DNA from 2 places in the Paraburkholderia sp. GAS199 genome. Region 2 is predicted to be linked to the other one. Evidence: riboswitches for the same ligand, from Rfam matches in the RefSeq annotation. Region 2 holds a riboswitch; the other holds the start of a gene.
The links. A riboswitch is a leader RNA that binds a small molecule or an ion and turns the genes downstream of it on or off. The one in region 2 is predicted to bind thiamine pyrophosphate.
Positions count from the first base shown of each region.

Region 1: linked by a shared signal. The riboswitch ahead of P3T18_RS34880 (FAD-dependent oxidoreductase) and the one ahead of thiC (phosphomethylpyrimidine synthase ThiC) in region 2 are both predicted to bind thiamine pyrophosphate.

Region 1 covers NZ_JBNDMM010000013.1:78,703-94,056, forward strand. The annotation lists gene P3T18_RS34860 (ABC transporter ATP-binding protein) at 1-498, opposite strand, end outside; gene thiE (thiamine phosphate synthase) at 593-1,696, opposite strand; gene P3T18_RS34870 (thiazole synthase) at 1,693-2,508, opposite strand; gene thiS (sulfur carrier protein ThiS) at 2,563-2,760, opposite strand; gene P3T18_RS34880 (FAD-dependent oxidoreductase) at 2,831-3,961, opposite strand; TPP riboswitch at 4,167-4,291, opposite strand; gene P3T18_RS34885 (ABC transporter ATP-binding protein/permease) at 4,570-6,324, shown strand; gene P3T18_RS34890 (SDR family NAD(P)-dependent oxidoreductase) at 6,321-7,094, shown strand; gene P3T18_RS34895 (hypothetical protein) at 7,278-7,739, shown strand; gene P3T18_RS34900 (hypothetical protein) at 7,798-8,439, shown strand; gene P3T18_RS34905 (response regulator) at 8,531-9,268, shown strand; gene P3T18_RS34910 (flagellar basal body L-ring protein FlgH) at 9,326-9,997, opposite strand; gene P3T18_RS34915 (hypothetical protein) at 10,074-10,784, opposite strand; gene P3T18_RS34920 (DUF6726 family protein) at 10,788-10,955, opposite strand; gene P3T18_RS34925 (response regulator) at 11,593-12,333, shown strand; gene P3T18_RS34930 (ATP-binding protein) at 12,330-13,610, shown strand; gene P3T18_RS34935 (tyrosine-protein phosphatase) at 13,805-14,728, opposite strand; gene P3T18_RS34940 (MFS transporter) at 15,060-15,354, shown strand, end outside.
Region 2 covers NZ_JBNDMM010000007.1:334,683-350,036, reverse strand. The annotation lists gene P3T18_RS26030 (molybdopterin-dependent oxidoreductase) at 1-777, opposite strand, end outside; gene P3T18_RS26025 (cytochrome b/b6 domain-containing protein) at 825-1,463, opposite strand; gene P3T18_RS26020 (DUF1223 domain-containing protein) at 1,495-2,340, opposite strand; gene P3T18_RS26015 (GreA/GreB family elongation factor) at 2,819-3,229, shown strand; TPP riboswitch at 3,288-3,406, shown strand; gene thiC (phosphomethylpyrimidine synthase ThiC) at 3,556-5,487, shown strand; gene P3T18_RS26005 (glycine zipper 2TM domain-containing protein) at 5,783-5,995, shown strand; gene P3T18_RS26000 (hypothetical protein) at 6,177-6,692, shown strand; gene P3T18_RS25995 (L-lactate permease) at 6,994-8,595, shown strand; gene P3T18_RS25990 (DMT family transporter) at 9,009-9,953, shown strand; gene P3T18_RS25985 (hypothetical protein) at 10,517-10,672, opposite strand; gene bamC (outer membrane protein assembly factor BamC) at 10,900-12,132, opposite strand; gene P3T18_RS25975 (DUF2844 domain-containing protein) at 12,551-13,006, shown strand; gene P3T18_RS25970 (DUF3443 domain-containing protein) at 13,099-14,391, shown strand; gene P3T18_RS25965 (glycosyl transferase family 1) at 14,542-15,354, shown strand, end outside.

The sequences.
Region 1 (15,354 bases), on a different contig from region 2:
CATCAACTCGGGATCGAGCGCGATGGCGCGTGCCAGCGCGACACGCCGCGCCATGCCGCCGGAAATCTCGGAAGGCAGCAGATCGCGCGCGCCGCGCAGACCGACCGCGTTGAGCTTCATCAGCACGAGGTCGCGGATCAGTTCTTCGGGGAGGTCGGTGTGTTCGCGCAGGGCAAACGCGACGTTCTCGAACACCGACATGTCGGTGAAGAGCGCGCCGAACTGGAACAGCATGCCCATTTTGCGGCGCAGCGCATACAGGCCGTCGCGCGTCTGGCGGCCGATGTCCTGGCCTTGAAAAAGGATCTGGCCGCGCTGCGCGCGCACCAGTCCGCCGATCAGACGCAGCACCGTGGTTTTACCGCAACCCGAGCCGCCCATGACCGCGACGACCTGACCACGCTTGAAGCGCAGATTCAGGTTCGACAGGACGAGCCGGTCGGCGTAACCGAAGTCGACGTCACGCAGCTCGAGTAAGGTCTCGGGGGAGGAAGACACGAAACTGACAGTCCTTTTACACGGAAGGCCGAATTATAGGGCCATCATGCAAAAGTTGCCGTGGAGAGCCCCGTCCCTTAAACGTACCTGACGATTATTGCGTAAACGCATGTTGCAGTGCGGAAACCGCGCCGGCCGGATCGGCCGCCTCGGTCACCGCCCGCACCACCGCCGCGCAGCCGACGCCGGTCGCCAGCACGTCCGGCAGCACCTGCAAGTCGATCCCGCCAATTGCCACCATCGGCACGACGCCGTCGAGCAATCGCACGTAGCGTGCCAGACGCTTCAGGCCCTGCGGCGCGGTCGGCATGACCTTCGTGGTGGTCGGGAACACCGCGCCCAGAGCAATGTAACTGGGACGGAAATGCAGCGCGGTCAGAATCTCGTAGAAACCGTGCGTCGACAATCCGAGCCGGACGCCACCCGCGGCCAGCGCGTGCAGATCGGCCGTGTGCACGTCTTCCTGACCAAGATGGACGCCGTACGCGCCCGCTTCCAGCGCTGCCTGCCAGTGATCGTTGATGAATACCTGCGCGTCGTGCGCGCGGCCCGCCGCCACGCAACGGGCGATTTCGCGCTTCAGCTCGTCGGCCGGTTCCGCCGATTTGCGACGCAACTGCACCGTTTTCACCCCAAAGCCCACCACCCGCTCGACCCACTCCGCCGTCGGCAGCACCGGATACAGGCCCAGACGGTCGGGACAGCGCGCGAACGCCTGCGCAGGCGCATCCGGCAAGCCGGCGACGCGCGGAAAGTGCGCGATATCGTGCGGAAAAGCGTCGTCGCCACGGATTTCATCGCCATCGCGCCAGGCGAGCGCCAGCACCAGCGCGTCGTGCGGATCGAAACCGCAGTCGAGGAAGGCCGCCAGCGCGGGAATCCAGTCTTCCGCGAGTTGTCCTTCCAGACGGTATTTCTCGCCGCCCAGATGCAGGACGGCCGTGCCCTGCGCCGCCACGATCACCCCGGCGCCCTGCACCAGCCAGCGCGCCACCTGCTCGCCGTGCTGCTGCGCGTCGGCAATCACGATCAGATCGCCGCCGTTCGGCTCGTCCGGTGCGGTCAGGCAGATGCGCCACGGCGCGTGGGTCGGCGGCCAGTCGCCGAGGACCGCGCGGATACGCTCGGCGGCTTCGGTGAGTTCATCCGCGGGTGGCCAGAAGAGATCACGGCCGGTCAAAGGCAAAGTCTGTGTCATGCAGCGCTCCCGTCTTGATGCCAGAACGGCATGCCGACCACCGGCGTGCTCGCGTGCGCGCTTTCGCGCTCGGCCATCGGCCCCGCCAGAAAAGCCTGGCGGCCCGCTTCGACACCCAGCGCAAAAGCGCGCGCCATGGCTTCCGGATGCGTCGCCTGCGACACCGCGGTGTTCAGCAGCACGCCGTCGAAGCCCCACTCCATCACCTGCGCCGCGTGCGACGGCACGCCGAGCCCGGCGTCGACGATCAGCGGCACGTCGGGCAGCCGTTCACGCAATACGCGCAAGCCGTACGGGTTGATGACGCCCTTGCCGGTGCCGATCGGCGCACCCCACGGCATCAGCGCCTCGCAACCGGCATCCAGCAGACGACGGCCGATCACCAGATCTTCGGTGCAATACGGCAAAACCTTGAAGCCGTCCTTGACCAGTTGCGCGGCCGCTTCGATCAGCCCGACCGGATCGGGTTGCAAGGTGTAGTCGTCGCCGATCAGTTCCAGCTTGATCCAGTCGGTGTCGAAAATTTCGCGCGCCATGTGCGCGGTCGTGACGGCCTCGCCGACCGTCAGGCAGCCGGCCGTATTGGGCAGCAGCGGCACCGCGTGACGCTTGAGCAGGTCGAAAAAGCCGGCTTCGGCGCCGCCTTCGTTCATCTGACGGCGCAGCGCGACGGTGACCATGCCGGGGCGGGCGGCGTCGATCGAATCCGACAGCGACTGCAGCGACGGATAGCGCGACGTACCGAGCAGCACGCGGCTCGCGAAAGTCTGGCCGTACAGCGTGAGCGCGTCGGCGGGTTGGGGGGAAGTCATTTGCATAATCCTTTTGTCTCCGGCAATCCGGCAAGCGGACCGGGACGGCTCGATTCAGCCGCCGGCCACGGGTTGCACGACGTCGAGCTTGTCGCCCGGCTGAAGCGCGCGCGCCGCATGCTGCGTGCGCGCGACGAAATCGCCGTTCAGCGCGACCGCGAACGGCGGACGCGCGCCGTATGCGGCAAGCGCATCGGCAACCGTCGCGCCCTCGGGCAACGACAACGGCTTCTGATTGATATGAATGTCCATGGTGTTTCGAATACAGTTCAAACGATAACGAAAGTGGCGCTGCAAGCCCGCGCGAAAAAACGCGCAACGCTCATGCCGGCTCTCGCGTGGAGTCCAGCTGGAACAGCTCGTTCCAGCGCGCGACGCGTTGCCAGTCGCAAAACGCGTCGGCGTCGGCAATGCGGCCGTCGAGCAGCGCCGCCGCGAAACGCACGGCTTCGTCGGCCACTTCGGGCGCGATCATATAGCCGTGCCGGTACAGGCCATTCACGCGCAACGTATGCGCGCCATCCCAGATCAGAGCCGGACGGTGATCCGGCAAGGTGGGGCGGCACTGCGAGTTCAGCTCGAGAATGCGAGCCTCGCCGAAGCCCGGATGCACGGAAAACGCCGCGCTCAGCAGTTCGAGCGCCGAGCGCACGCTGACCGGCGACATATCCTCGCCTTCGACTTCGGTTGCGCCGATCACATAGAGATCGTCCTGCTTCGGCGCGATGTACAGCGGATAACGTGGATGCAGCAGACGCACCGGACGCGTGAGCCGGATGCCCGGCGCGTGCACGCGCGCCACCTCGCCGCGAATGCCGCGCAGCGTCGGCATGACGGGCTTCGCGCCGAGCCCGCGGCAGTCGATCACGACGCGTGCCTCGGGCAGCGCGCGATCGTCCACGGACGTATTCCAGTGCGTGTCGACGCCGCGTTCGGCCAGTCCCGCCGCCAGCGCGGCAAGCACCTGACGGTTATCAAGCTGGCCTTCGCGCGGCAACAGCCAGCCCTGGTTGAAGCGGCCCGCCAGAGCCGGTTCGGCGGCGCCGACCTGCGCGCCGGCCAACGTCTGAAAACCGCCGTCCAGCAGATCGTCCGGCGCGTTCGAGCGAACCCGCCGTTCGAACAGCGGCGCCTCGGTGCGGTCGGCGTGATGCCACACGACCAGCGTGCCGTTGCGCTGGAAGAAAACCGGTTCGGGCAAGTCGGCGAGAATGGTTGGCCAGGTGTCGAGCGACGTCGCGCCCAGCCGCGTGATCAGCAACTCGGCGCTGGCGGCTTCCGCGAGCGGCGCGAGCATCGCGGCGGCCACCCAGGCGGCCGCTTGCGAACCAGCGGCGTCGCCACGCTCGTACAGCGCCACGCGATGCCCTTCGCCGGCCAGACGCCAGGCGACGAGCCGGCCGCACAGACCGCCGCCGAGCACCGCAAAATCAGGTCGCGCGGGACGATTCATCGCGCACGCTCCGCGAACGGCACGAACGAAGACACGCCGGATAAAAACCGGCGAAGAGCAGAAGACATGTGTGAAGAATAAGCGGTCATCGAGTCCTTTCCGTACGGCCAGAAAACGCACGTACCCAGGACGAAACCGGCGGGTGAGACCGGCCGGACAACACGGGCGTTCATGGATGAACGCCGCCCGGCGGGGTATGGAAGACGGGTTGCTTCCGGAAACTTCCCGCGCCGGTATTACCCGGATCGGGTGCAAAGGGTCTCTCTCAGCCTCGCTGCCGCGGCATGGACATCCACGCTGCCGGCGTGCAAAGCACCCCTGTTTCGTCGAAGGTCATTAGACCATAAAAGCCGCGGCGCCCGCAAACCGGGGGACCATACGAAGGAGCGCGAAGCCGCGCCGGACTGATCCGGCACCATCTTTCGGCGCGCTAATACGGCTGGCGGCGGCGCTCTGGCACAATGCCACGAAGCAATGCCAATGACGTACGGCGTCGGGCTCGAGCCTTCTGGCGCAAATTAATTTTCGCTTAAGGGCTTCACGCCAGAATCGGACGCTTGCCCCAGATGGGCCAGCCCGCGCAGGGCCAGCACTACTTCAGGATGCTCATGACACCGAATACCACCGCTTCCAGCCCCGCGCTGCCGCCAGACGAAAAAGTCTCCGCGTGGAGTCTGATCAAACCTTACTGGGTTTCCGAAGAGCGCAAAGTTGCCTGGGCGCTGCTCGTCGCGATCATCGTGATGAATCTGCTCGTCGTGTGGATCAACGTGCGCCTGAACCGCTGGAGCGCCGACTTCTACAACGCGCTGCAAACCAAAAATATTCACGACTTCCCGCATCTGCTCATGGTGTTCTCCGGACTCGCGTTCGGCTACATCATCCTCGCGGTGTACGGACGGTATCTGCGACAGATGCTTGGCTTCCGCTGGCGCCAATGGCTGACCACGCGCTACCTGAACGAATGGCTGCACGACAGCGCCTTCTACCGCATCGAGCGCGACCGTCTCACGGACAACCCCGACCAGCGGATCAGCGACGACCTGCAATCGTTCGCCACCACCACGCTCTCGCTCACGCTCGACCTGCTCTCCACGGTCGTGACGCTGGTGTCGTTCATCACGATCCTGTGGTCGCTCGCCGGCGCGCTCACCATCACGCTCGGCGGCACACCGCTGCAGATTCCCGGCTACATGGTGTGGGCAGCGGCGCTTTACGCCGTGGTCGGTTCGCTCATCATCCAGAAAGTCGGCCATCCGCTCGTGCCGATCAACTACCAGGCGCAGAAGGTCGAGGCGGATTTCCGTTTCGGGCTGATCCGTCTGCGTGAAAACGCCGAACAGATCGCCTTCTACAACGGCATGGAAACCGAGAAGACGAACGCACACTCGTTGTTCGGCCGCATCCGCGACAACTGGTGGCAGGTGATGAAGTACACCAAGCGGCTCACGTTCGTCCTGAGCTTCTATGGTCAGATCGCCATCATCTTCCCGCTCGTGGTCGCCGCGCCGCGTTATTTCGCCGGCGCCTTCACGTTCGGTGTGCTGATGCAGATCTCGCAGGCATTCGGCACGGTCAGCGATTCGTTCTCGTGGTTCATCAATAGTTACGGCACGTTGGTCGAATGGCGCGCTACAGTGAACCGGTTGCGCGAATTCAAGCGCATCGTGCATGCACCGCGTCTGAAGGAATCGGTGTCGCCGGCTACCGCTCACGGCGGCATCAACCTGCATTTCGTCGACGCCGACAAGCTCACCACCGAAGGCCTCAAGCTCGCGCTGCCGAACGGCAATCCGCTGTCGCGCATCCGCGATATCGCAATCCAGCCGGGCTCGCGCTGGCTGGTGCGCGGTCCGTCCGGTTCGGGCAAGAGCACGCTGATGCGCGCGCTCGCGGGTCTCTGGCCATTCGGCGACGGCTCGATCGACGCGCCGGTCAACGCGCGCATGATGTTCATCCCGCAAGTGAGCTACATGCCGATCGGCACGCTGAAAGCCGCGCTCGCCTATCCGTCCGCGGCCGACACCTACAGCGACGAAGAGTGCCGCGAAGCGCTCGTGACCTGCCATCTGTCGGAATACGCGGATCGCCTGCAGGAATCCGGACACTGGACGCGCATCCTTTCGCCGGGCGAACAGCAACGCCTCGCCGGCGCGCGCGTTCTGCTGCACAAGCCCGATTACCTGTTCCTCGACGAAGCCACGAGTGCGCTCGACGCCGAGAACGAGGCGCGCCTCTATCACCTCTTCACCGAACGCCTGCCGAAGGCGGCGATCGTGAGCGTTGCGCACCGCGAATCGCTCGCGGCGTTCCATGGCGACACGCTCGACGTCGAGCGCGCGAGCCAGCCCGTCGCGGCATGAGCACGGCGCCGCACGATCGCGTCGTACTGATTACCGGCGCCGGCTCGGGCATCGGTGCAGCGCTTGCCCGGCGCATCGCCGCGCCGCGCACCGCGCTGATGCTGCACGCGCGCGGCGCCGACGAAGCCTCCCGCGCGCGCCTCGCACAGGTTGCCACCGACTGCACCGCGAACGGCGCCGATTGCGCCACCGTGTTCGGCGACCTCGCGCAACGCGGCGCAACCGACCAGGTCATCGAACAAACGCTGGCCCGCTTCGGCACGCTCGATCAGCTGGTTGCCAACGCGGGCCACGCCCAACGTCAAGCGCTCGAAACACTTGACGCCGACACCTTCAGCGAAGCCTTCGCCGCCATGCCGGCCGCCTTTGCCGCGCTGGTCAAAGCCGCAACGCCTTCCCTGAAAACATCGCAGCGCGGTCGCGTGATCGCACTCAGTTCGTTCGTCGCGCACCGCTATCGCGCCGACACGCCGTTCGCCGCCACGGCTGCCGTGAAAGCCGCCGTCGAGTCGCTCGCCCGAACGGCCGCGGCCGAACTCGCGCCGCATGGCGTCGCGGTCAATTGCGTCGCACCGGGCTACACGCGTAAAGATCGCGGACCCAGTGCCGATAATGCATCGGTGTGGACTCGCGCCGCCGAAGCGACTCCCCTCGGCCACGTCGCCGAACCCGCGGACATCGCGGCACTGATCGCCTTTCTGCTGTCCGACGAAGCGCGCCACATCACCGGTCAGGTGATACATATCGACGGCGGCCTGACGCTCGGCTGAAAGATCTGGTCGCACTCGGCGGCAAATCGCAACATCCGGAAATACGCGTGAAGAGTTAGAAAGCACTTGCGAAGCGGCTAAGCTGTTCCCCGCTTTGAAAATGCGCTGTAGCAGCGACGATTGTCGTGCGGGCCCTACCCCCTCGTGGTCCGCATGTCATTCACTGCTACTGGACTCTCGCCCATGTCATTCGATCGCCGCTCCCAAGCTCTGGCCCAGCGTCCCGCGCTCGCTTTCGGCGCAGCGCTGCTGCTCTCCGGCACAGCTTACGCCGCACAGATTTCTCAAGTCGCCGAACCCGCGGACGTGTGTCCCGCGTTGAAGCACATCGTCGACGCACCCGACTTCAAGCAACTGCATACGCAGTCCGCCGCGCAACTGCCGGGTGTCTCGGCCGCCGACGACTGCCGCGCCAACGCTCACTCGTATGACTGCCACTGGCGCGCGCACTGGCAAGCCGACGGCGTGGTCAACGATCCGCTGGAAGAATTCGGCGCCGATATCGCGGCCTGCTTTCCGAACGTCGTGCACGACGTCAACACGCCGACGCGTCAGCACTTCATCGTGACCAGCGCCGACCGACGCGTGAACGTCACGGCAAGCGTGCAAGGCCAGAACGAATTGCGCCTGCGCGTCACGCGCTGAGCGTGAGCCGCACCGCCGTTCCGAGCCGCACTCCTTTATCGCCACCAGGCACCGCATCATGATCTTCACGCCGAGCTTGCGCGCTTGCACCTTGACGCGAGTCCCACGGGCAGCGTGGACCATGTTGCGGCGTCCGTGCGCGTGGTTCGGCGCGTGCGCCACCATGGCGCTCGGCCTGAACGGCTGCGCGTGGACGCTGATCTCGGCGGCCGACGCAACCGGTTCCGTGATTCAGGCCGGTTACGCCATCGCGGCCAACTATTCTTCGCCGACCTTCGTGAACGGACGCCCTGCCGATCTGCGGCACGTCTGCATCGAAGTGAATCAGGCGGTGTCGATCGGCGACTTCGTGCCGGCACTGCAGATCGCGCTCGACCGGCGCGGCGTTCGTTCGGACGTCTACAATCCGGGCACCTCGCCGGCCGGTTGCGAAGCGCGGCTCGTGTACAACGCCGCCATCGACTACGGCCGTCGCGCGTTCAGCGACGAGTCGATCCAGTATCTGTCGATCATCGACCTCACGCTGATCCAGCACGGCCGCATTCTGGTGACGGCGCGCTATCAGACCGGCGGCCTGAACACCGACCGCTTTTCCAGCGCGTCGACCAAGCTCGACGGTCTGATCGCGAAGATGGTCGTCGACCAGACGGATTTCGCGCGGCAGTCGATGCAGTCCATCCAGACCTCGCAGGCAAACTAGGGGCACAGCACGCTTGCTTTCTCTTACGCGAGAAAGGATTGGAAAGCGTGACCCGCTTTGCTCCGCCCGCGCGGGTCACTAAGATGGCCTGATGAACCAATCTATTCTGGTCGTCGACGACGACCCCGTCGTACGTGAGCTCGTCAGCGAATATCTGCAAGGGCGCGGCTTCAAGGTCACCACGCTCGAACACGGTATGGCGTTGCAGCGCAAGTTGCAGGACGAACGTCCGGCGCTGATCGTGCTCGACATCATGATGCCGGAGCTCGACGGCATCAGCGCGCTGCGCGCCTTGCGCGTGGCCGGCGACGATATTCCCGTCATTCTGCTGACCGCGCGCGCCGATCCGATCGACCGCGTGATCGGCCTCGAACTCGGCGCCGACGACTATCTCGGCAAACCTTTCGAACCGAGCGAACTGGTCGCGCGTATCCGCACTGTGTTGCGCCGGCGCGGCACGATTGCGCCGAGTGCGCCGGAGCAGCGCGCGCCGTATCGTTTCGGCCGCTTCGAGGTCAATTTTCCCGCGCGCGAATTGCGCCGCGACGGCGAACGCATCACGCTGCGCTCCAGCGAATTCGCCATGCTGAAAGTGTTCGTCACACACGCGATGACCGTGCTGACGCGCGCGCAATTGCTGGAAAAACTGCACGGCAATAGCGAGGTGCATCGCAACCGCAGTCTGGATGTGTCGATCTGGCGTTTGCGCCGGCTAATCGAAGTCGATCCGTCGGAACCGCGTTACGTGCAAACGGTGTGGGGCCGCGGCTATGTGTTCGTGCCGGACGGTGAAATCGGCGCGGCCGAGCGCAGCACGCCGTTGTCGTGAGATTCCGGCAACGGGAGGCGCGTACCGAACACAGCGCGCGCCGCCGTTGCCGCTGCATCAGAACGTCAGCACGCTCATGAACATGCGTTGCAGCCAGCCCAGGGTGGTGGCATCCGACACCATGCCGACGCCGGCCTGTTCGATGCGCGCATTCGCGACCTTGCTCGACGCGACGTAATTGCCTGCTTCGATGTCCTTCGGATTCACGATCCCCGAGAGCCGCAAACGGTCGCGGTTGCCGCTCATCGAAATCACCTTTTCACCCGACACCACCAGGTTGCCTGTCGACATCGTGCCGATCACGGTCACGGCGAGCGTGCCGCTCATGCCGCTGACGTCGGTGAGATTGCCCTGCCCTTTGTAATCGGTGCTGGCCGATCCCACGTTGAAGAGACGCGCCAGACGCGCCGCGGCATTGGTCGAATGATCGGCGGCGTCGGCGGTGATGCTGCTTGCACGGCTCGCGGCTGCGGTGGCGCTGTTGTTGCCGCTATACGATTCCGACAGACGGATCGTCAGCACGTCGCCGATATGCTGGGCGTGCGGCGTTTCGTAGAGCAGCAGCGGCATGCCGGCCTGATAGATCGCGCCTTGCGTGTTGACGTTCAAAGGCGCCGACTCGAGCGGCGGCGCCATCGGCGTATTGACGATCGAGGCTTGCTGGTTGCTCGCGCAAGCCGCGAGACAGGCCGCCGCGCCCAGCGCGACACAAAGACGTAGCGCAGTCATGCGTGCTCCTTGGCCACTGCGGCCAGATGTAAAACGGGGCTTGGCGGCCACTTCGAACGAACGGCGCGTGATGGCCTCAACCTGCTTCGGCACCGCTCGCCTCCCATTGCCGAACGACCGACTTCACCCAGGCATCCGAGCCTTTCAGCAGATACGTGAGCGTGCCGTTGCGCGTGCCCGGCAGGAAACACAACGTGATCGAACTGACCGCGTTTTCCCACACGTAGACCGGCATCGCGTTCGACGTCGACACATGCTGCGTCACCATGCGCGGCGTGCCATAACGGTCTGCCAGTGCGTCGCGCAGATCCTCGGCGGTGACTTCGTCGATCACGAAAGAAATCTCGTACAAACGCAGCGCGCTCTGGCCGTCCACACGCGCAAAACGCAGCACGTGTTCCTGCGACGGAGCGCCATCCACGACGGCCTGCGAGAGCTGCCAGCCGTCGTCGCCGCGATGTGCCCAGCGGCATGCCACCGTCAGGCTGTCGCGCGACTTCAGACGCATGCCGAGCGCGCCGGCCTGCACGTCCGTCTCGCAGACCGGCACGCTGCCGAGCGGCGTCGCGCGCACGGTCGAGCCCGAACGGAACTCGTCGAGCGTGGTGCCGAGCGCGATGCCGCGAAACGCGTACGGCGTCTCCTGCGCACGCTTGCGGGCGTCGGCGGCGTTCTTCGCCGCGGCGCTCGCTGCAACCGCTTCACGCGCAACAGGTTGTGCATGCGCGCTCGATAACAACGCGCCGCCCAGCAAGGCCAACGCGCAGGCAATCCGTTTGGGTGTCATGATTCAGTCGATCGCGGATGAACACATGTCGAACGGGGTGGCCGCGGCATGGCCGACGACCGGGATGATTTTCAGCGTTGCCGAGGTCAACCGGCACGGCAGTGCGGCAACGGCGCAGCCGCCGAGCGGCAGCAGCGCCGCGCCGAGCGTCAACCACGCAGCGAGACGGATGAAGCGGTCAATTTTTCTGGGGGTCGACACACGGGCCTCGATCGATCAGGCTGTCGTGTTGACGTGATGGCCTAGCATTCCGCTGGGCAACGAGGGCAACGGCTGGGAGCCCGACTCGCGAGCTGGCGTCGTGCCCGACGCGTTGTTCGACGTAGCAGGCCTTTCCACCGGCTGCGCAGGCGCCAGCGATGAGAAACGGGTTGAACTGAGATTGCTTGGGACGGTCATGATGAGCCTCGCGTGGCGCTAGGTTTTCGATTTCACGCCGCCTGCCGTGGGCCCAAGGCGTTAGGCTGTTTCGACATGCGGCGCAACGTACTGCACGACGAATCATCACGCTGGGCAGGTTCGAGCGATGCACGAAGAAAAGCGCGCTTTTCAGCGGTTCTTACGACCCGTTCCGACGCGTTCCAAGAGATTCCGACATCGCGCAAAATCTTTCATCGGAGGAATTTAAGCCGTGCGAAATGGTTTTCGGGGCATGGCGCGGAGGCTTGTCCGTCGTACCGTTGAAATATGGCGTGAGCCTTTACCGGCGGGCCTTACACGCACGCGGAGACGGCTTGCCTTGCACTACGTAAGCGTTGGTAAGAAAACACTAAGCCGCGCGCTGCACGCCTCGGTCTAGAATTTCGTCATGAATCCACAGGTCCTTATCGTCGACGACGATCCGGTCGTACGCGATCTGCTATGCAAGTTTCTGCAATCGAACGGCTTCGACGCGTCAGTGCTGCATGACGGCACCCATTTGCAACGGCGGCTCGAACGCGAGCGGCCTTCCGTCGTCGTGCTCGACATCATGATGCCGAACACCGACGGCCTGCGCGCGCTCACCGCGCTGCGCGCCGCCGGCGACGACATTCCGGTGATCTTCGTGACCGCGCGCGGCACGGTGGCCGATCGCATCGTCGGGCTGTCGCTCGGCGCGGACGACTACCTCACCAAGCCGTTCGATCCGCGAGAATTGCTGGCGCGCATCCACACGGTTCTGCGCCGCCGCGGGCCGTCCACCACGAGCGCGCCGGAAGCCCGCAAGCCCTATCGTTTCGGGCCGTTCGAACTCGACTTCGCCACGCGTTCGCTGTCGCGCGACAACTCGAAACTGCCGCTGCGCGACAGTGAGTTCGCGCTCCTGAAGATCTTCGTCAACAATCCGTACAAGGTGCTGTCGCGCGTGCTGATTCACGATCTCGTGCATCGCGACAACCTCGCCTTCCGCGACCGCAGTCTCGACGTGCCGATCTGGCGCCTGCGCCGCGTGATCGAAGACGACCCGTCCAATCCCTGCTACGTGCAAACGGTGCGCGGCAAAGGCTACGTGTTCGTACCCGACGCCGATGGCGCACCCTTCGCCGGCGAGAGCGTCCCAGGCGCATGAAAAACCCGCTGAACACGTTGTTCGGCAGAATGGCGTTGCTTTCGACGGTCGTGTTGTTCGCAATTCAGGCCGGCTGGTTCGTACTGGTGGTGATGCAACCGCCGCGTCATGAGATCGACGGTTTTGCGCGCGGTCTGCTGCTGGTGCTGCAGGCCGTCAACGGCGAGCCGATGAAGGGCGCCGCACTCGCGCCTGCCATGCGCGTGCATCTCGTGCCTACCTGGAACATGCCTGCGAGCGTGCATCTGCATGCGCCGGACCAACGTCCGCTGATGCACCTGAGCCAGCATCTGCGCGAAAACCTGCCGCCCGGCACCCAGATCGCCGTCGACGACATGCGTCCGCCGCAACTGTGGGTGCTGTTTCCCGGCAAACCGAACTGGGTAGTCGTGCCGGTGGACGTGCCGCCGCCCCCGCGCTTCCTGATCGAATCCATCTCGATGCTGCTCGCGTCGCTGATTCTTTCGCTGTTCGCTGTCTGGCAGATGCAACGGCCGCTGTCGCGCGTCGCCGACGCCGCTCGCGCATTCGGGTCGGGCGGCCGGCCCGAGCCGGTCAACGAACAGGGGCCGCGCGAACTGCGCGATCTGATCGGCTCCTTCAACGACATGATGCGGCGTCTGAACGAAGCCGGCGACGACCAGGCGGTGATGCTGGCCGGCGTCGCGCACGATCTGAAAGCGCCGCTTACGCGCCTGAAGTTGCGCGCCAGCGTGCTGGTGGCGGAGAACGAGCGCGCGGGACTGATCCGCGACGTCGATTCGCTCACCAATATCGTTCAGCAGTTCCTGGAGTTCGCCGGGCAGTCCGCCGACGCCGGACCGCCGGTCGAAGTGGACGATTTCCTGCAGGAGCAGTTCTCCGCAACCGACAGCGCCGAAGCGCCGCTCTTCACGCTGAACCTGCATGCAGGGCCGTCGTTCAGGCTGCCGCGCACCCTGCTCGACCGGCTCGTCACGAACCTCGTCGACAATGCGCTGGAACACGGCTCGGCGCCGGTTGATATCGGCACCGAGCGCCACGACCGGCATTGGATCATCAGCGTGCGCGATCACGGCCCCGGCATTCCCGACGACCGCATCGCAGCCGCGATGAAGCCCTTCGTCCGGCTCGATGCCGCGCGCGGCGGCGAAGGTCACTGCGGTCTTGGTCTGGCGATCGTCGCGCGGCTCGCGCATGATCGCGGCGGCCGTTGCCACGTGCGCAATCACGCGCAGGGCGGTCTGGAAGTGCGGATCGAATTGCCGGTCACGCCGGCGTTGAGTCGGGATAACTGAACGGGAAGAAGCGGCATTCGCGGTATTAAAGGCGGCCACTTACGCGCCCTTACTGGATCGCCTCACACGAGCGTCGCGGCTTTATAGTCGCCACCGGCAACCTCGATGCCGCCCTTCTCTGTCCGCCCAGCTGTGTTGGGGCGGACTTTTTTTTGCCTAAGCGCTTGCGAGACGGCACGCGCCCAGCGCCCGCATCATCCGACCAGCCGGTCGCGCAAGGTGTCGATGGTTTCCTGCGCGAGCCCGAGGCCCTTGGTCAGATAGTTTTCCATGGTGCCGTAGCTCGACTGCACCTGATCGAATCCCGCCTGAAGATAACTTTCCTGCACGCCGAGCAAGGGCGCCTGAGTCGTCGCGATCGCGTCGCCGTCCTGGGCGCGCAATGTATCGAGCTGCGCCTTGATCGTCGGTGCCGAATAGACGTTGCTCAACAGGTAGTCCTGCATGATGACGTCGAGCGGCACGTTTGCAATGCTCAAAAGCAGCGCCGCGACCCAGCCGGTCCGGTCCTTGCCGGCGTTCGAATGAAACAGCTGGGCGCCCGGCCCCTCGGCAAGCCGCTTGAGCAGCGCACCGAAGGCGGCACGTTGCACGCCGCCGTTGACGTAGCCGCGCGCCTGGCCTTCGAGGAAGCCGTTCGCCGCGCCAGCGGTGTCGAACATCGGCGTCGTGGCGTCGAGCGTGCCGAGCACGTTGAAAGTCTGCGAGGTGGCGCCGGCCGGCAGCAAGTCCGCCGTGCGCGCGACTTCGCCCGGCGTGCGCAGGTCGTACACCGAAACAATGCCGAGTTTGTCGACCACGGCCTGATCTTGCGCGCTGAAGGTCAGCACGTTCGAGCGATAGAACACCCCTCGACGCATCTGCTTGCCGTCGACAGTCGGATAACCTGCCGCCGCGCCCGCCACATCACGGAAATTATTCACCGACGCGAGACGCGGTGTTTCCGGCAGGTCGCTGCCGACGCTGCCGCCGCACGCGGACAACAGCGAGCCGCCGACACCGGAGAGCAGCAACACGCTCGCCGACGACTTCAGGAACGCACGGCGCGAATGCAGCGCCCGCACTGGCGTGCTCGCGATGCGGCGGGACTGCGAGCAGGAAATGGCGTGAGCGGACATTGAATGTGGATAGCGCGGGCGTGAGTTGTCTGTTGCAGCTTGGTCACTGCGGGCGCAGTTTAACGGCGATCAATAGTCTTTGGGTTACACGGTAGTAGTTGGTAAGGAAACCCAATCGCGGGTCACGCTCGCCTGGCGGGCAGGCATGGCCGCCGGCGACTGACCCGCCTTTCACGTCTGATTTCCCGGTCTTGTCTTCTCTTTTCGGTTTATTACCGCAGCCGTCATTTTTGAACCCGGCTGGTCCTCGCGCGGTTCATCCCCGTAGAATACAAAGACCCAACAAAACGAGCCGCCGCAGGCAGCCAGCTCCTGGAGAACACAAAAAAACATGGCTTCTCTCCAATGGTTCACTGAATTGACGCAGCGCGAACGCCGCACCCTGTATGCCGGTTTCGGCGGCTATGCGGTCGATGCCTTCGACTTCATGATTTACTCGTTCCTGATTCCCACGCTCATCGCGACGTGGGGCATGACGAAAAGCGAAGCCGGCATGATCGCCACCAGTTCGCTGATCTCGTCGGCGATAGGCGGCTGGCTCGCAGGCATTCTGGCCGACCGCTACGGCCGCGTTCGCGTGCTGCAATGGACCATCGCCACCTTCGCGATCTTCACCTGCCTGTCGG
Region 2 (15,354 bases):
CCAGTTGTAGCCCTGGTCGACCCAATAGCCGCCGGGATACGTGTTGGTGACGAACATTTCGACGATGTGCTTCGGATTCTTGTAGCCGAGCTTGGTCGGCATGCGCAGCTTCATCGGGAAGCCGTATTTCGCGGGCAGCCGCTCGCCGTCGTAGGACAGCGTGAGGAGCGTCTGCGGATGCAGCGCGGTCGGCATGTCGATGCTTTCGTAGTAGTCGTCCGCGCATTTGAAGCCGACGTATTTCGCGCTGGTGTCCGCACCGATGCGCCGCAAGAAATCGGCGAAAGGCGTGCCGCCCCAGCGGCCGATCGCGCTCCAGCCTTCCACGCAGATGTGCCGCGTGATCTGCTCGGCGTGCGGCAATGCGTACAACTCGGGCAAGGTCCATTCGCGCTGGCCGCTCACGAGACCGCCGATCTTCAGCTTGTAACCGGCAGCCGCCACCTGCGGCACGTCGTCGATGCCGTAGAAGGCGTTGAACGGAAACGGCCGCGTGATCTGCGCCTCGGTGTAGGTGGGCGCGAGTTGCTTCGGATCGAACAAGGCGGCCTGCGCGTGGTCGTTCAGACGCGACACTGCCGTGAGAAACGCGTTGACCGAGTCGTTGTCGGTGAGCGAGCAGCCCGTGAGCATCGACAGACCGCCGAGCGTCAGAAGCCGCTTGCCGAACAGACGCCGCGACGGCATCGTGAGTTCGCGTTTTGCATCGATCAGAATCGATTCGCGATCGAGCGTCGCGATGGACTTGCGTCCGGGAGGAGCTTTCGGCTTGTACATGATTCGGTATCCTCAGGCTTGGCGAGTGCGTAACGGCGCGTTCATGCTCAGCGTCCGCGCAACATGGCGAGCAGCGAGCGCGGCACGAGCGCCACCATCACCAGATGCACGGCCACGAATGCAGCCATCAGGGACATCGCGCAGAAGTGAACGATGCGTGCGTTGTCGTAGCCGCCCAGCAACTCGCGCAGCAGCGGAAACTGCACCGACTTCCAGATCGCGAGTCCGGAGAGCACCAGCACGATCAGATCGCACACCACGAACAGATAGGCGAATTTCTGCACCGCGTTGTAGACCCGCAGATCGGCATGCGAGAGCTTGCCGGTCAACGCGGCGATGAAATCGGCCAGCACGGCGCGCGGCGAAACCGGCAGGAATTTGCGCACGAAACGCCCGCTCGCGAGATTGAGCGCGAGATACACGAGGCCGTTGAACACCAGCAGCCACATCGCCGCGAAGTGCCATTGCAACGCGCCGCCGAGCCAGCCGCCGAGCGTGATGGACGGCGCGAAGGTGAACCCCGGAAAGATCGGCGACGCATCGTAGATGCGCCAGCCCGACAGCATCATCAGAATCGCGGCGAGTGCGTTGAGCCAATGCGTGACGCGCACCCAGACGGGATGAATCGCGCCGGTTTCCGGCGCGAGCGGCGCTGCGGTTTTGGCGGATGCGAGCGGCGTTGCCATGACGATCTCCTGTGATGAATGCGCGCCGCGCTCAGCGGCAGGCGGCCAGTTCGGCCACTTGCAACACGTCGCCTGTCGCGCTGTTTTCGACGAACGCCACCACGCCGACGTTGTCGGCCGGCGCGTTGTCGAGATGCACGGCCTGACGGATCTGCGCGTTGCCGGCGACGAGCGGCACAGGGCCGATCCACTGACGCACCACGCGTTCGTGATGCAAGGTGACCCCGCTGTTTTCGCCCGCGCCGACCTGCGAACTCAGCGCGTTTTCATACACGGCGAGATAGGCGTTCAGCGGCGCGGAAGCGTCGGCGGCATGGCTCGTGAAATGCGCGTCGACATCGAACGCACCCGCAGTTTGCGGCTTGAGTTCGAGCGCGACATTCGCTTGCGCCGGTTCGGCGACGAGCTTGCCGATGCGGCTCTGGAAACTGTCGCGTTGCGACCAGCCGCGCAACTCGCGGCCCGACACGAATACCTCCGGCGTGTAGATGGTGTGACCGCCGGAAAGATCGGTCAGCTTCTGCTGACGCTCGGTAAAGCGATGCTGCGAAAACCGGTCGGTCCAGCCGAGGCTGTTCCAGTAGTCGACGTGCAACGCCAGCGGCACGATGCTCTGCGCCGCGCCGCTCGTTTTGAACTGGCTTAGCCAGTTGTCGGCGGGCGGACAACTGTTGCAGCCTTCGCTGCTGTACAGCTCGACCAGCGCCACGCGATGAGCCGGACTGTCCGCCGTGCAAAGCGCGGCGGCCGCGTCGGCTTCGGACGCCAGACCACCCGTCAGCGACGCGACGATGGCGAGCGCAACCGTCAGCACGACAGCCGGCGCATTGCCGCGTCGACCACGTGTCGTGCTTTGCAAAATTCGTGTGATTCTCATGACGTGCTCCATCGGGATCTGCACGTTTGTCGAAGCACACGCGCCGTTATGACAGCGCCCGCAAAATTATTTTTAATCGGCTGCGGCAGTGTCATGGCGACGACGCGCGGATCGCGAAACACATGCGCCACCATTCGTCGCAGGAGACGTTTTACGCGCGTGCTAACATGAGCCTTTCAGTTGCGTCGATTCCGCGTTCGGCGCGCATCCGAATTCTTTTCAACGCCCTCGCCTCTCTTCATGAGCACTCAGCCATTACATGCCGTCACCCGCATGCGCGCACGCCGCGCCTGCGCCCGTGCGCGCATGGACATGGCGGCACGGCTGACTGTCCAGCCGTCCCGAACGCTCCCGCTCTGCGCCGCCCGGCGCCCGATCTGACGTAGCCGCTGCCATCCACGGAGCCACGTCGCCGGGCTCCGGGCCGATCTCGTTCGCACGCGTTGCCCTTACATGCAGATCAATCGGAGAAGCCATCATGAAGAAAACCAAGCCGTGTTACCTCACCGAACTCGACGTCGCGCGTCTCGAGAAGCACGCGGGCGCCGCCAGCGCCGACGCAAAATGGCAGGACATGCTTGACGACGTGCTGGAGCGCGCGGTGATCGTCGAATCGCGCGACATGCCGGCGAACATCGTGACCATGAATTCGCAGGCCACGCTCGTCGACGAAAGCAGCGGCGAGCACATGACCTGGACGGTCGTGTATCCGACTCACGCGGACTTCGCCCAGGGACGCCTGAACGTGTTCTCGCCGGTCGGGCTCGCCCTGCTCGGCGCAAAGCGCGGCGAGCGCATCCGCTTCACGCCGCCGAGCGGCACGGAGAAAGTGCTCAAGCTCGACAAGATTCTGTTTCAACCCGAAGCCGCCGAGGATTTCACGCTGTAAGCAGCGCGCACCACCAGGCGGGGTTGCCAAGCGGCGCCCGGCCGGTGTATCGTGTGCGCTGCTAACGCGGGGGTCCTGCGTAGCACGGTGGCAGGAGGTCCGTGCAACGTGGGTGAGAAATACCCTTTGAACCTGATCTGGATAATGCCAGCGCAGGGAAGCGTACGGATTTCGCACCCAGGCTCTATCGACTCATCTCTCGCGATTTCCGACTCCTTCCGTCTCGTCTCCTGCTTAGCGGCCCCATAAACGCCGCGCGCCGCATGGCAACTGTCGACTTCAAACGCGTTCAGTTCGACATGCTCCGCAAGGCCAAGGAGATCCGCATGAACGCCAATCCGAAGTTCCTTTCCGCCGACGCTCACGTCGACGAAGCCGCCGTCGCACCGCTGCCGAATTCACGCAAGGTCTACGTGACCGGTTCGCGTGCCGACATCCGCGTACCGATGCGCGAAATCAGCCAGGCCGATACGCCCGACAGTTTCGGCGGTGAAAAGAATCCGCCGGTGTATGTCTACGATACGTCGGGCCCCTACTCCGATCCGGACGCGAAGATCGACATTCGCGCGGGTCTGCCCGCGCTGCGTCAGGCGTGGATCGAAGAGCGCGGCGACACCGAAGCGCTCACCGGCCTGTCGAGCGACTTCAGCCGCGAACGCGCCGCCGACACGGCCACCGCCGATCTGCGCTTCAAGGGTTTGCACCGCACGCCGCGCCGCGCCGTCGCCGGCAAGAACGTCTCGCAGATGCACTACGCGCGCCGCGGCATCATCACGCCGGAAATGGAATACATCGCGATTCGCGAGAACCAGCGCCGCGCGGAATATCTGGAAAGCCTCAGGACGAGCGGCCCGAACGGCGAAAAGCTCGCCGCGATGATGGGTCGCCAGCATCCGGGCCAGGCGTTCGGCGCGAGCGCATTCGGACCGAACGGCCTCACGGCGATCACGCCCGAGTTCGTGCGCGAAGAAGTGGCGCGCGGCCGCGCGATCATCCCGAACAACATCAATCACCCGGAAAGCGAGCCGATGATCATCGGCCGCAACTTCCTCGTGAAGGTGAACGCGAACATCGGCAACTCGGCGGTGACGTCCTCGATCGGCGAAGAAGTCGACAAGATGACGTGGGCGATCCGCTGGGGCGGCGACACGGTGATGGATCTTTCCACCGGCAAGCACATTCACGAAACCCGCGAGTGGATCATCCGCAATTCGCCGGTGCCGATCGGCACGGTGCCGATCTATCAGGCGCTGGAAAAGGTCAACGGCAAGGCTGAAGATCTGACGTGGGAAATCTTCCGCGACACGCTGATCGAACAGGCCGAGCAAGGCGTCGACTACTTCACGATTCACGCGGGCGTGCGTCTGCAATACGTGCCCCTCACCGCGAAACGCATGACGGGTATCGTCTCGCGCGGCGGCTCGATCATGGCGAAGTGGTGTCTCGCGCATCACAAGGAAAGCTTCCTGTACGAGCATTTCGAAGATATCTGCGAAATCATGAAGGCGTACGACGTGGCCTTCTCGCTCGGCGACGGCCTGCGTCCCGGTTCCATTTACGATGCGAACGACGAAGCGCAACTCGGCGAACTGAAGACGCTCGGCGAACTCACGCAGATCGCGTGGAAGCACGACGTGCAGACCATGATCGAAGGTCCGGGCCACGTGCCGATGCAGCTCATCAAGGAGAACATGGACCTGCAACTGGAATGGTGCGACGAAGCGCCGTTCTACACGCTCGGACCGTTGACCACCGACATCGCGCCGGGTTACGACCACATCACGTCGGGCATCGGCGCGGCGATGATCGGCTGGTTCGGCACCGCCATGCTCTGCTACGTGACGCCGAAGGAACACCTTGGGCTGCCGAACAAGGACGACGTCAAAACCGGCATCATCACGTACAAGCTCGCCGCGCACGCCGCCGATCTGGCGAAGGGCCATCCGGGCGCGCAGGTGCGCGACAACGCGCTCTCGAAGGCACGCTTCGAATTCCGCTGGGAAGACCAGTTCAATCTCGGCCTCGACCCGGACAAGGCGCGCGAATTCCACGACGAAACGCTGCCGAAAGACTCCGCCAAGGTCGCGCACTTCTGCTCCATGTGCGGCCCGCATTTCTGCTCGATGAAGATCACGCAGGACGTGCGCGAATTCGCGGCACAGCAAGGCGTCACCGATGACGAAGCGCTGAAGAAAGGCATGGAAGTGAAGTCGATCGAGTTCATGAAGAAAGGCGCCGAAATCTACCAGCGACAGTAAGGGTCGCATGGCGGCCGCGTTAGTTCGCGCCCGCCAGATCGACGCTTGCCTGTCCGGCGCAGTGCAGCAAGGCTCGCTACCAGCGGGCCTTTTCGCTTTCAGCGTTCCAGGCACGCCGCATGCTGCGCGAAGGAAAACATTTGCTTACGAAGCCGACAGTCTGATGACAAGCGCACACATCCGGAAACGGATTGCAGCGCTAGCATCGAGGTAGAAATCGGTGGGCTTATTGCTGGATCGGCAGCATCGCGCGGCGCCCGATCGTCGGCGCTAATCATCACTTGGGAGCGAGATCATGAAATCCATTCGACAACTCGGTACGGTTGCGGCGATCGTTGCGTTGGCAGCCAGTCTTTCGGCCTGCGACGGCATGACGACACGCCAGCGCGATACGGCGATCGGTGCGGGCGTCGGCGGTGCGGCGGGCGCTGCGATCGGCGGCAATGCGTTGTCCACGCTCGGCGGCGCCGCGGCAGGCGGCATCATCGGCAATCAGGTCGGCAAGTGATTGGCGAGTGAGCACACCGGACTCATGACGCGTCCGCATACTTCGTTGTCAGGCGAGGCAACGTGCTTTGCAACGAGGTGAAATAAGCCGTTACGGTTTTGCAATCCTGTTCGCGCCGCACCGGCGTAAGCTCAATCTATTACGCCCCGATGGTGGCGTCCGATTACAACAGGAGCGCGTCATGAAGTCCCGCTTCAACCACACCGTCAGCGCGATCAGCGAACGGCTGAGCCATGGTGTTCCCCGCCGCGTTCCGCGTGCCGGGCTCGCGCTTGCCGCCGTTTGCGCACTGGGGCTGTCCGGTTGCTATTACCCGTACGGCTACTATCCGGGCGGTTACTACCCGTACTACGCCACCGTGCCCGCCGGGGCCACCCAGCAGGACGTGCAGGTGGGTTCCGCCGATCCGTCGGCGAGCCCGCAGCAACAGGCACAAATCCAGGCGCAGCAACAACAACAGCAGGGTCAGCAGTCCTATTCCGCGCAGCAGAGTCCGCCGCCCACCTATGCGGTCGCGGCCGTGCCACAACCGGTCTACGTCGCGCCGCCCTATCCCGCTTACTATCCGCCGCCGGTTTATCCGGCTTATTACGGCTATCCGGGCTGGTATGGCCCGTCGGTGTCGATCGGCTTCGGATTCGGCGGCTACTGGGGCGGCGGTCATGGCGGCTGGGGTGGTCACGGTCACTATCACTGAGCGTATCACTGAGCGTCGACCGAACCGCCAATCGTGACTTCCAATGCGTTCTGGATCGCCGCGCGCGACCGGGACGCATTGCTTCGTCACGCGCGGAAGCGCTGCCGCCTTCGCGCCCGTACTTTCCCCCCTTGACGTGCCGCGCCCGCACTCTATGCTTGGGAACGCCACACCCGGTATTCGCTTAAATAAGCGACCGGCGCGCGACGAACGCGCCGGCTCACTCCGCTGTCCCGCCTGAACGACGCGCCCCGCAGTGCGTAGTCCCGCGTCGAATTCGAACTAGAACGAAGGAGACGTGATGTTTCATCAACTACTCACTCCGGTCGGCAATTCGCTACTGCTCTCGTTTCTCGTCGCCGCACTGCCGATCCTCGTCGTGCTGATCCTGCTCGGCTGGGCGCGACGGCCTGCCTGGCAAGCCTCGCTCGCGGGACTGGTGGTCGGGCTGCTGGTGGCCATCGCCATCTGGCAATTTCCGGTGGGACTCGCGCTCGACTCGGTGGTCGCGGGCGCGGTGTTCGCGTGCTGGCCGGTCATGTGGATCGTCTTCACCGCGATCCTGCTCTACAACATCGCGCAGCGCTCGGGCCGTTTCGCGGCCTTCCGCATGTGGATGATCGACAATCTGCCGAACGACCGGCGCGTGGTGCTGGTGGTGATCGGCTTTTCGTTCGGCGCGCTGCTCGAAGGGATTTCCGGCTTCGGCACGCCGGTCGCCATCACCAGTTCGCTGCTGATCATGCTGGGCTTTCCGACGCTCGAAGCGCTCACCTTCACGCTCATCTTCAACACGGCGCCGGTCGCGTTCGGCGCGCTCGGTGTGCCGATCACGGTGCTCGGCGCCGTCACGCACCTGCCCGCCGACTCGCTCGCAAAAATGGTCGGCCGGCAATTGCCGTTTTTCGCTTTGCTGCTGCCTTTCTACGTGATCGGCGTGTACGCCGGATTCCGCAACATGCTGCGCGTGTGGCCCGTGCTGCTCGTATCGGGCGCCAGCTTCGCGCTGACGCAGTTCGTCGCCTCGAACTACGTGAATTACAGCCTGACCGACGTGCTCTCGTCGATGGTTTCGCTGATCGTGACGATCGCCTTCCTGCGCGTGTGGAAACCCGCGGCCGATCCGAAGTTCGCCGTCAACATTGACCGCGTGAGCGAAGTGCGCGGCAAGATCGGCGGCGGCCAGGGCTGGCTGCCGTGGATCGTCGTCTCGGTCGTGGTGATCGTCTGGACGGTCGCGAAGATCTTCCTGATCGGCGACGTCAAGGTGCCGTGGCCGGGTCTCGACAAGGCGGTCTTCATCACGTTGTACAAGACGCCGTACGCGGCGATATGGGACTTCCAGCCGCTCGCCACCGGCACGGCCATTCTGGTGGCCGCGATCATCACGGCGCTGGCGGTCAGAATCAGCGCACGCGAGTTCGGCGCGGCCGTCGCCGACACGTGGGTGCAAACGCGCATCGCCATTCTCACGGTCGCGACGATCGTCGGATTGGCGTATCTGATGAACTACTCCGGCCTGACCTATACGCTGGGCCTCGGCGTGGCCTCGGTCGGTCCGTTCTTCCCGCTGGTGTCGGCCTTCCTCGGCTGGGTCGCGGTGTTCCTGTCCGGCAGCGATACGTCGGGCAATGCGCTGTTCGGCAATCTGCAAGTAGTGGCCGCCAACCAGCTCAACCTGAACCCCGTGTTGATGGCGGCCACCAACTCGTCCGGCGGCGTCATGGGCAAGATGATCTCGCCGCAGAACATTTCGACCGGCGTCGCCACCACCGAACTCAAAGGCAAGGAAGGCGTCGTGTTCGCACGCACGTTCAAGCACTCCATTCTTTTGACGGTGATCCTCGGCGTGCTGGTCTGGCTGCAGCAGAACTACCTGCAAGGCATGATTCCGCCGCATTGAGTTTGGATTTGCGACTCTGGATGATGCGCCCGGATGAATAGATCGACCGCTTCGCCGGGCGCTCCGTTAATGTTCGTGCAGAAGCGTTTCTATGGGACGCGTGCCGTCACGACGCGGCACGCTGTTTCAATACTGCGTTGCCGCAAAAAAACTCATGTTCATGGGCGCCCGGTCCCGCCGCTCCTGCACGCTTTCATCGCAACGCACTTCCCGATCGTAATTTTTCTCACATCAGCGTGAGAATTGCTCGTTTGGCGCCCGCCCAGCCGGGGCTTACGATTCACACCTGAACGCCTGACGGAAGCCGCACTGTTCCCGCTTCTTGCCGTTTCATTCCGGACTGAAACGTTTTGCGCGATCGCGCTGCTACGATGCGCTGGCGTCTCGACTCAACCGCGCGCGGCGCCACCACGATGACCACCAGAAATCTGCTCCAGCTCCTCATCCTCGCGGCCCTGTGGGGCGCGTCCTTCCTGTTTATCCGCGTCGGCGTGACCGACTTCGGCGTTGCACCGCTGATGGCGTTGCGCGTCGGCATCGGCGCGGCGTTCCTGCTCGTCGTGCTGGTCGCGCGACGCCCGCTGCAACAGTCCGCCACTATTCTGCGCACGCGCGCCTTTCCGCTGCTGGTGGTCGGCATCCTGAACTCGGCGGCGCCGTTCTGCCTGTTCGCCTACGCTGAACTCACGCTGTCGGCCGGCGTCACGTCGGTCATCAACGCCACCACGCCGCTGTGGGGTGGACTCGTCGGCTTCCTCTGGTTGCGCGACAAACTCAGCGCGCTGCGCTCGCTCGGCCTGGTCATCGGCCTTCTCGGTGTCCTGATGCTGGTGTGGGACCAGATTGCCACGCCCGACGGTTCGGCGGCCACGCCGGCTTCCACCGCCCTCGCCGCTTCCACCGCCCTCGCCGCTGCCGCCGCGCTGGGCGCGACCCTGCTTTACGGCATCGCCGCCAACTACACCAAGCGGCATCTGACCGGCGTCGACGCGCTCACCGTCGCCGCGGGCACGATGACCGGCGCGACGATCGTGCTGTTGCCGCTCGCCATCATCTACTGGCCCGCCGCACCGATCTCGCTGCATGCGTGGGGTGCCGTGATCGCGCTCGGCGTGGCCTGTACCGGCGTCGCCTATATGCTGTTCTTCCACCTGATTGCCGTGGCCGGCCCGGCGCGCGCCATCACCGTGACATTCGTGATTCCGATCTTCGGCATTCTGTGGGGCGCGCTGTTTCTCGGCGAGAGCGTGTCGCCGGGAATGCTGGAAGGCTGCGGCGTGATTCTCGTGGGCACGGCGCTCGCCACAGGCGTCGTCAAGCGGCTGCCGTGGTCAGGACCGCGGCGCGCCGACACCTGAAGGCGGCTTGTCGCAAGCGCACTTCGCGCTCAATACTCAACGCTTAAACTCGCCTCACCATAGCCGCTGCGGCCCGCCCGGGCGCAGCGCGCGCCATCTTCGATTCACCTCGCTTCACAATCCCGACAGCCAAAAAAATAGCCCGCACTCCAAGGGAGTGCGGGCGAAACCGTCGCCCTACGAGGATAGGCGACGGGGCCACCGAGACCGCGCGCTACGCGCAGGTCGTCATCGGGCTAGGCGACCGGTTCGACGCCGGTGCCGGAATAGCAAAGGGAACGCGTGATTTAAACCAGCCGTCCGTCTCACGCGGAACGTTACGAATCCGTCCCCATGAACCTATAAAAGCAGCTTGCGTGCCAGTTATGAAATTTCGCTAGAAATTGTTTGCAAGCCATTGATAGATATCGACTTTTATCGCGTGTCGAGGGGACTAGAAAGGCCGATCGGGGGAGATTTGGAGGTTACGTCACCGGGGTAACGTCACGTTACATGCGGCCGCATTGCGCGGCCGCCGGACTCAGGAAACGCCGATGTGATTAGCGTTCAAAACGTCACCGCCGTCAGAGCGTCGGCCATTTCGTGCGTTGCGCGGCGCCGTGACGGATGCGCAAACCACCCGGTCGACGCGGCTCGCGCGGCGCCAATGCTGCGCCGCACACCAAAGCAAGCACAAGCAGGCTTGCCGCCCACATCCAGTAAGGAATAACGTCGAACATGGCCTGCTCCCGTTGATTGACGCGTCGTTGTCCGCGTAGTGATCCGGCTCGGCGCCGGTATGTCTCCCTACAAGCAAGACCCGTGCGCAGCGTCGCCGTGAAGTCGAGCCGCCGTTTTCGACGCGAATCGCGGCACGCCGTCGCCAGGTTCCGGGCATAAAAAAACCCGCCCGCTGATTAGCGGACGGGTTTCATTCAGACTGCCGACGCGCCTGTGGCGCGCGCCTTCAGTGCAGCTGGTCGACCATCAGACTCATGATCTGCTTCGCTTGCGGGCTCTGATCGATCGCACCCTTGTCGTCCACGACGGCCACGCGGGTCTGGTTCGGCGTTACCGCGCGAACGTTGACCAGGTATTGCTTGGCAACTTTTTCCTTCTTGCCGTGGAAAACCTGGCTCCAGAAGCCCTGCTCCGCCGACGTCATGTCTTTCGGATCGACGTAACGGACGAAGTACAGGCCACGGTTCAGATCGCGGTCGTCGACGGTGAAATTGCTGCGGTCGAGCGCGAGGCCCACGCGCAGCCATGCGCGGTCGTACGGCTCGCCGAGCGTGAGTTCCGTGGACGAGAATTGCGCCGCCGTGTTGTTGGCGTCCTGATCCGGCATGGCCGGTTGCGCCGACAACGCGACGTTCTGCGCCGCGGTGGCCGCAGCCGCCGACTTCGCGCCTGCCGTGGCCGCGTTCGGTGCCGTTTGCGCGCCTGCCGGCGACAGGTCGGCATTCTGCGTGTCAGCCGGCTTCGAGCGCGAGTCGGCCAGCGCGAGTGCCGCCTGGAGCCGCTTCAGATATTCCTGCTCGAGGCCCGGATCGTTCGGCTTCGGTTCCCACTTGGTCGAATCGTTGTTCGTGCCGGTGACCGCTTCGCGCATGCCCTTCTGGCTGATGAACACATACGTGCCGCCGTTCGGCGCCGCTTCGAGACGCGTACGGTACTTGTTGCGCTCCGAACTCACGTAGCTGTTGCCCATGGCCTTCGACAGCGTGTTGCGAATCAGGCCGTCGTTGATCTGCGCGTGGGTTTCGTTCCAGTCCGTTTCCATCACGCCCTTGTCGCGCTGGTCGACCACCAGCAGGAAACCCTGTTCCTGCCAGAAGCGGCGGATCTGCGCCCATGCCTGTTCGGGCGACTTGTTGTCGATCACGAGCCAGCTTTCCGTGCCATCGCGCTGGATATGCATGCCGTTGACCGGCGGCACCACCGTGAGCGTATTCGCGGCCGGCGCCTGCGCCTGAACCTGCTTGAGCGTGGACAACGAGGTCTCGCCGCCTTGCGGGGGCAAGGAGCGCTGATCGGCCGTCTCATCGATCATGTTCGGCGGTACGGCGAGAGACACCTGCTTGGATTTCGAGTCGCTCTTGTAGTCGATTTTGGTCGGCGACGACGTGCCGCAGCCGGCGACCAGCCCGCCTGCCATCAGCATTACTGCAAACCGCTTGGTAAGACGAAGATCAGTCATGTTCGGGGAATCCTTCCGCTACGCCACGGCAAGTTTCCGTGGATCAACCCAACATTTTACCGATCCCGGCGAGCCGTGTGCAAAAACCCGGCTTTGCCTGCGAATTGAGCAGCCCGATCGGGCGGCTTCCCGCCTTCCTCCATTCGCGGATTTAACGATTCGAGACAGTTCCGAATCGCCCGTAGGAAAGGGGCAGCCTGCACGTAAGAACGTTGTTTTGAAAGCGACTTCGCGATGGCGTCGCGCACCAATTTTGATATTGGCGGATTCGCCCGAACGCCTTCCCGACATCGATCAGGAACCCTGAGTGTTATCTTGAATTCGCCATATCAAAAAGACTTCAACAGAACCGATCGAGTCACACGCCATGTCGAATTCCCGTATTTCCACACCTCACTCGTTCCCGGCGCTCGTGACCATGCCGGGCCGGGTCTTGACCGCCGGCCTCTTCGCCTGCCTCTTCCTTTACGTCGTTACGAGTGCCGATGCGCGCGCGGAACTGGGCGGCACGATGCCGCCCGAGTCGGGTTCGTCGATGCCGGCGTCGCGTGCCCTGCTGAACGGCGCGCTGCGCGTGCGCACGTTCACCGACGCAGGCCAGACCACCATCAACGAATATGCGACGAATAGCGGCCAGATCGTCGCGTACACCTGGCAAGGCCCGACCATGCCCGACCTGCGCGGGCTGCTGGGACGCCACGCCGACTCGTACCACGCGGGCGCCGTTCCGGCCACGGGCGGCAACCTGCACGCCTCGCGCGTGGCGCGGCCCGATGTCGTGGTCGAGTCCGGCGGTCCGATGCGCGGTTACGTGGGCCGCGCGTGGCTGCCCGCCGCCCTGCCCGCGGGCGTCAGCGCCGACGACTTGCGCTGATCCGCCCGACACGTCCACGGAAAAACTCTTCTGAAATCACGCCGCCACCCGACAGCCCTATCGGGACTTCGCGCCCGGCGCAGCCGAACATCATGAAAACCTTTCTTTATCTTTTCTTCCTTCTGCTCGTCGGTGCAGCGCTGGCCAGTTGCGGCGGCGGTGGCGGCTCACAGTCGTCCACGAGCGGCGCGAGCGCCGTCAGTCCGGCGAGCAACCCGGCTGCCACGAACGCGCCGTCCGGCAGCGCCGCGGCCGGCAACTCGGCGTCCGTGCCGCAATCGACCATCCCGAACGTTCAGCCGATCGCGGTGAATACCGCGCCGGGCCTCACGCGCAACGTGCTGACCACCAGCGTCACCGTATGCCAGCCCGGCACGTCCAATTGCGCGACCATCGACAACGTTCAGGTCGACACCGGCTCGCATGGCTTGCGGATTCTCGCCTCCGCGCTGCCGTCGGGCATGACCCTCGCGGCGGTCGACTCAGGCGGCAATGGTGGCAATGGCGCCAATGCCGCCACGATCAGCGGCGAATGCGCGGTGTTCGGCGGTGGCTACACATGGGGCGCCGTGCGTAGCGCCGACGTGCGCATGGCCGGCCAACTGGCGGCGGCGCTGCCCATCCAGATCATCGCCGACCCCGCCGTGCCGACCGTGCCCACCGACTGCGCGGGCGCCGGTCCCGCCATGCAGACGCTCACCAGCCTGCGCGCCAACGGCATTCTCGGCGTCGGGCTGTTCGACGCCGACTGCGGCAGCGCCTGCGTCAACGCCGCGTTGCCGCGCTGGTACTACGACTGCGCCGCGAACGGCGCCTGTGTGGCCAGCACGCAAGCGCTCGCGCAACAGGTCACGAATCCCGTCAGCCATTTCGCGCTGGACAACAACGGCGTCGTGATCGAGCTGCCCGCGATCGCCGATGCGGGCGCCGCGAGCGTGGCGGGCTCGCTGATTTTCGGCATCGGCACGCAGGCGAACAACACGCTCGACGGCGCCGCCGTCATCCGGGCAAATTCGCAGAGCGGATATATCCTGACCACCAGCGGCGCGCAAAGCTACGCACAAAGTTATATAGACAGCGGCTCCAATGGACTTTTCTTTCGCAGCAGCCAGTTGCCGCAGTGCGGCTTCTGGTACTGCCCGAGTTCGACCCAAGGCGCGAATGCGTCGATCGTCGGCACCGACGGCGCCTCGGCCACGGTGTCGTTCGAGATCGCCAACGCGTCCGCGCTGTTCGCGTCGTCGAATAACGCGTTCGACAATCTCGCCGGCGTGTCCGGCACGGGCTTCGGCTGGGGGCTGCCGTTCTTTTACGGACGGCGGGTCTATACGGCGATCGCCACGCGCATGACGTCGGCGGGACCGGGGCCGTACTACGCGTTCTGATCCGATGGACTCGACTTGCAGAACGAAGGCCTACGGAAAATTCCCAAATGTAGACGAGGCGCTTATTTGATACGACACGGCTGCGAAAATTCGCTTTTGGGCTGACGCCATCTCCGTATCGTCAGCCCTGCCACTTAAAGAATTGCCGCCATGTCACACACTTTTTCGCTCGACGAATTCGAGCAAAGCGTTTATTCGCAGAACCATCTTCAGGCCACGGTCCAGCTCATTTCCGCGCTGGCGCTGCTTCACAATACGCGCGGCGAACTCAACGAGTGTTTCATGGCTTCGGGCATGGAGCATCTGTCGCCGCGCGAACAGCATCAGCGTTTCTGCGCGCGCATGACCGCCGCAATTTCCACGCTGTTCGCGCAACCCGATTACCGGCCGCAAGCCGATTGCCTGCCGCTGCTCGTCACACTGCATGAGTGGATGGGCCTGCTGTTCGCCGTCTCGCCGCTCGGCAACTCAGATCACGTGGCCCGCTACCTGAATCCGCGCGGCGTGCAGAACACCGAATTTCTCCCCGGCGACGCGTTCATCGAAAAACTCTGCGCGCTTTATTCGACGGAGTCCGAGTTCGAACTCGACTTCGCGGCGCTCTGGGCATACGACAAAAAGATCGCCGCATGCCTCGCGCTCGCGCTGCTGTCGCCGGTATTCAAGGGCTCGGCGAGCGCGCATGGCAAGCGTGAAGCGCTGCTCGAATGGTTGCCGGGCAGACTGCAACAGATCGACGATCTCGACGATCTGCCGTCCGCCATCCTGCACAACGCCTACATGTTCTGCAGCTACGCGGACACGCCGCGCCGGCACGCCATCAAGCGCGACATCAATGTTCTGGTGCGTCGCAAGCTGGACCAACTCGGTTTGCACGATCTGCCGAAGCCGGCCGGCAAAAAAACCACGCGCGGCAAGAAGCCGCTCATGATCGTCGTGCTGGAATGGTTCAGCGGCGCGCAT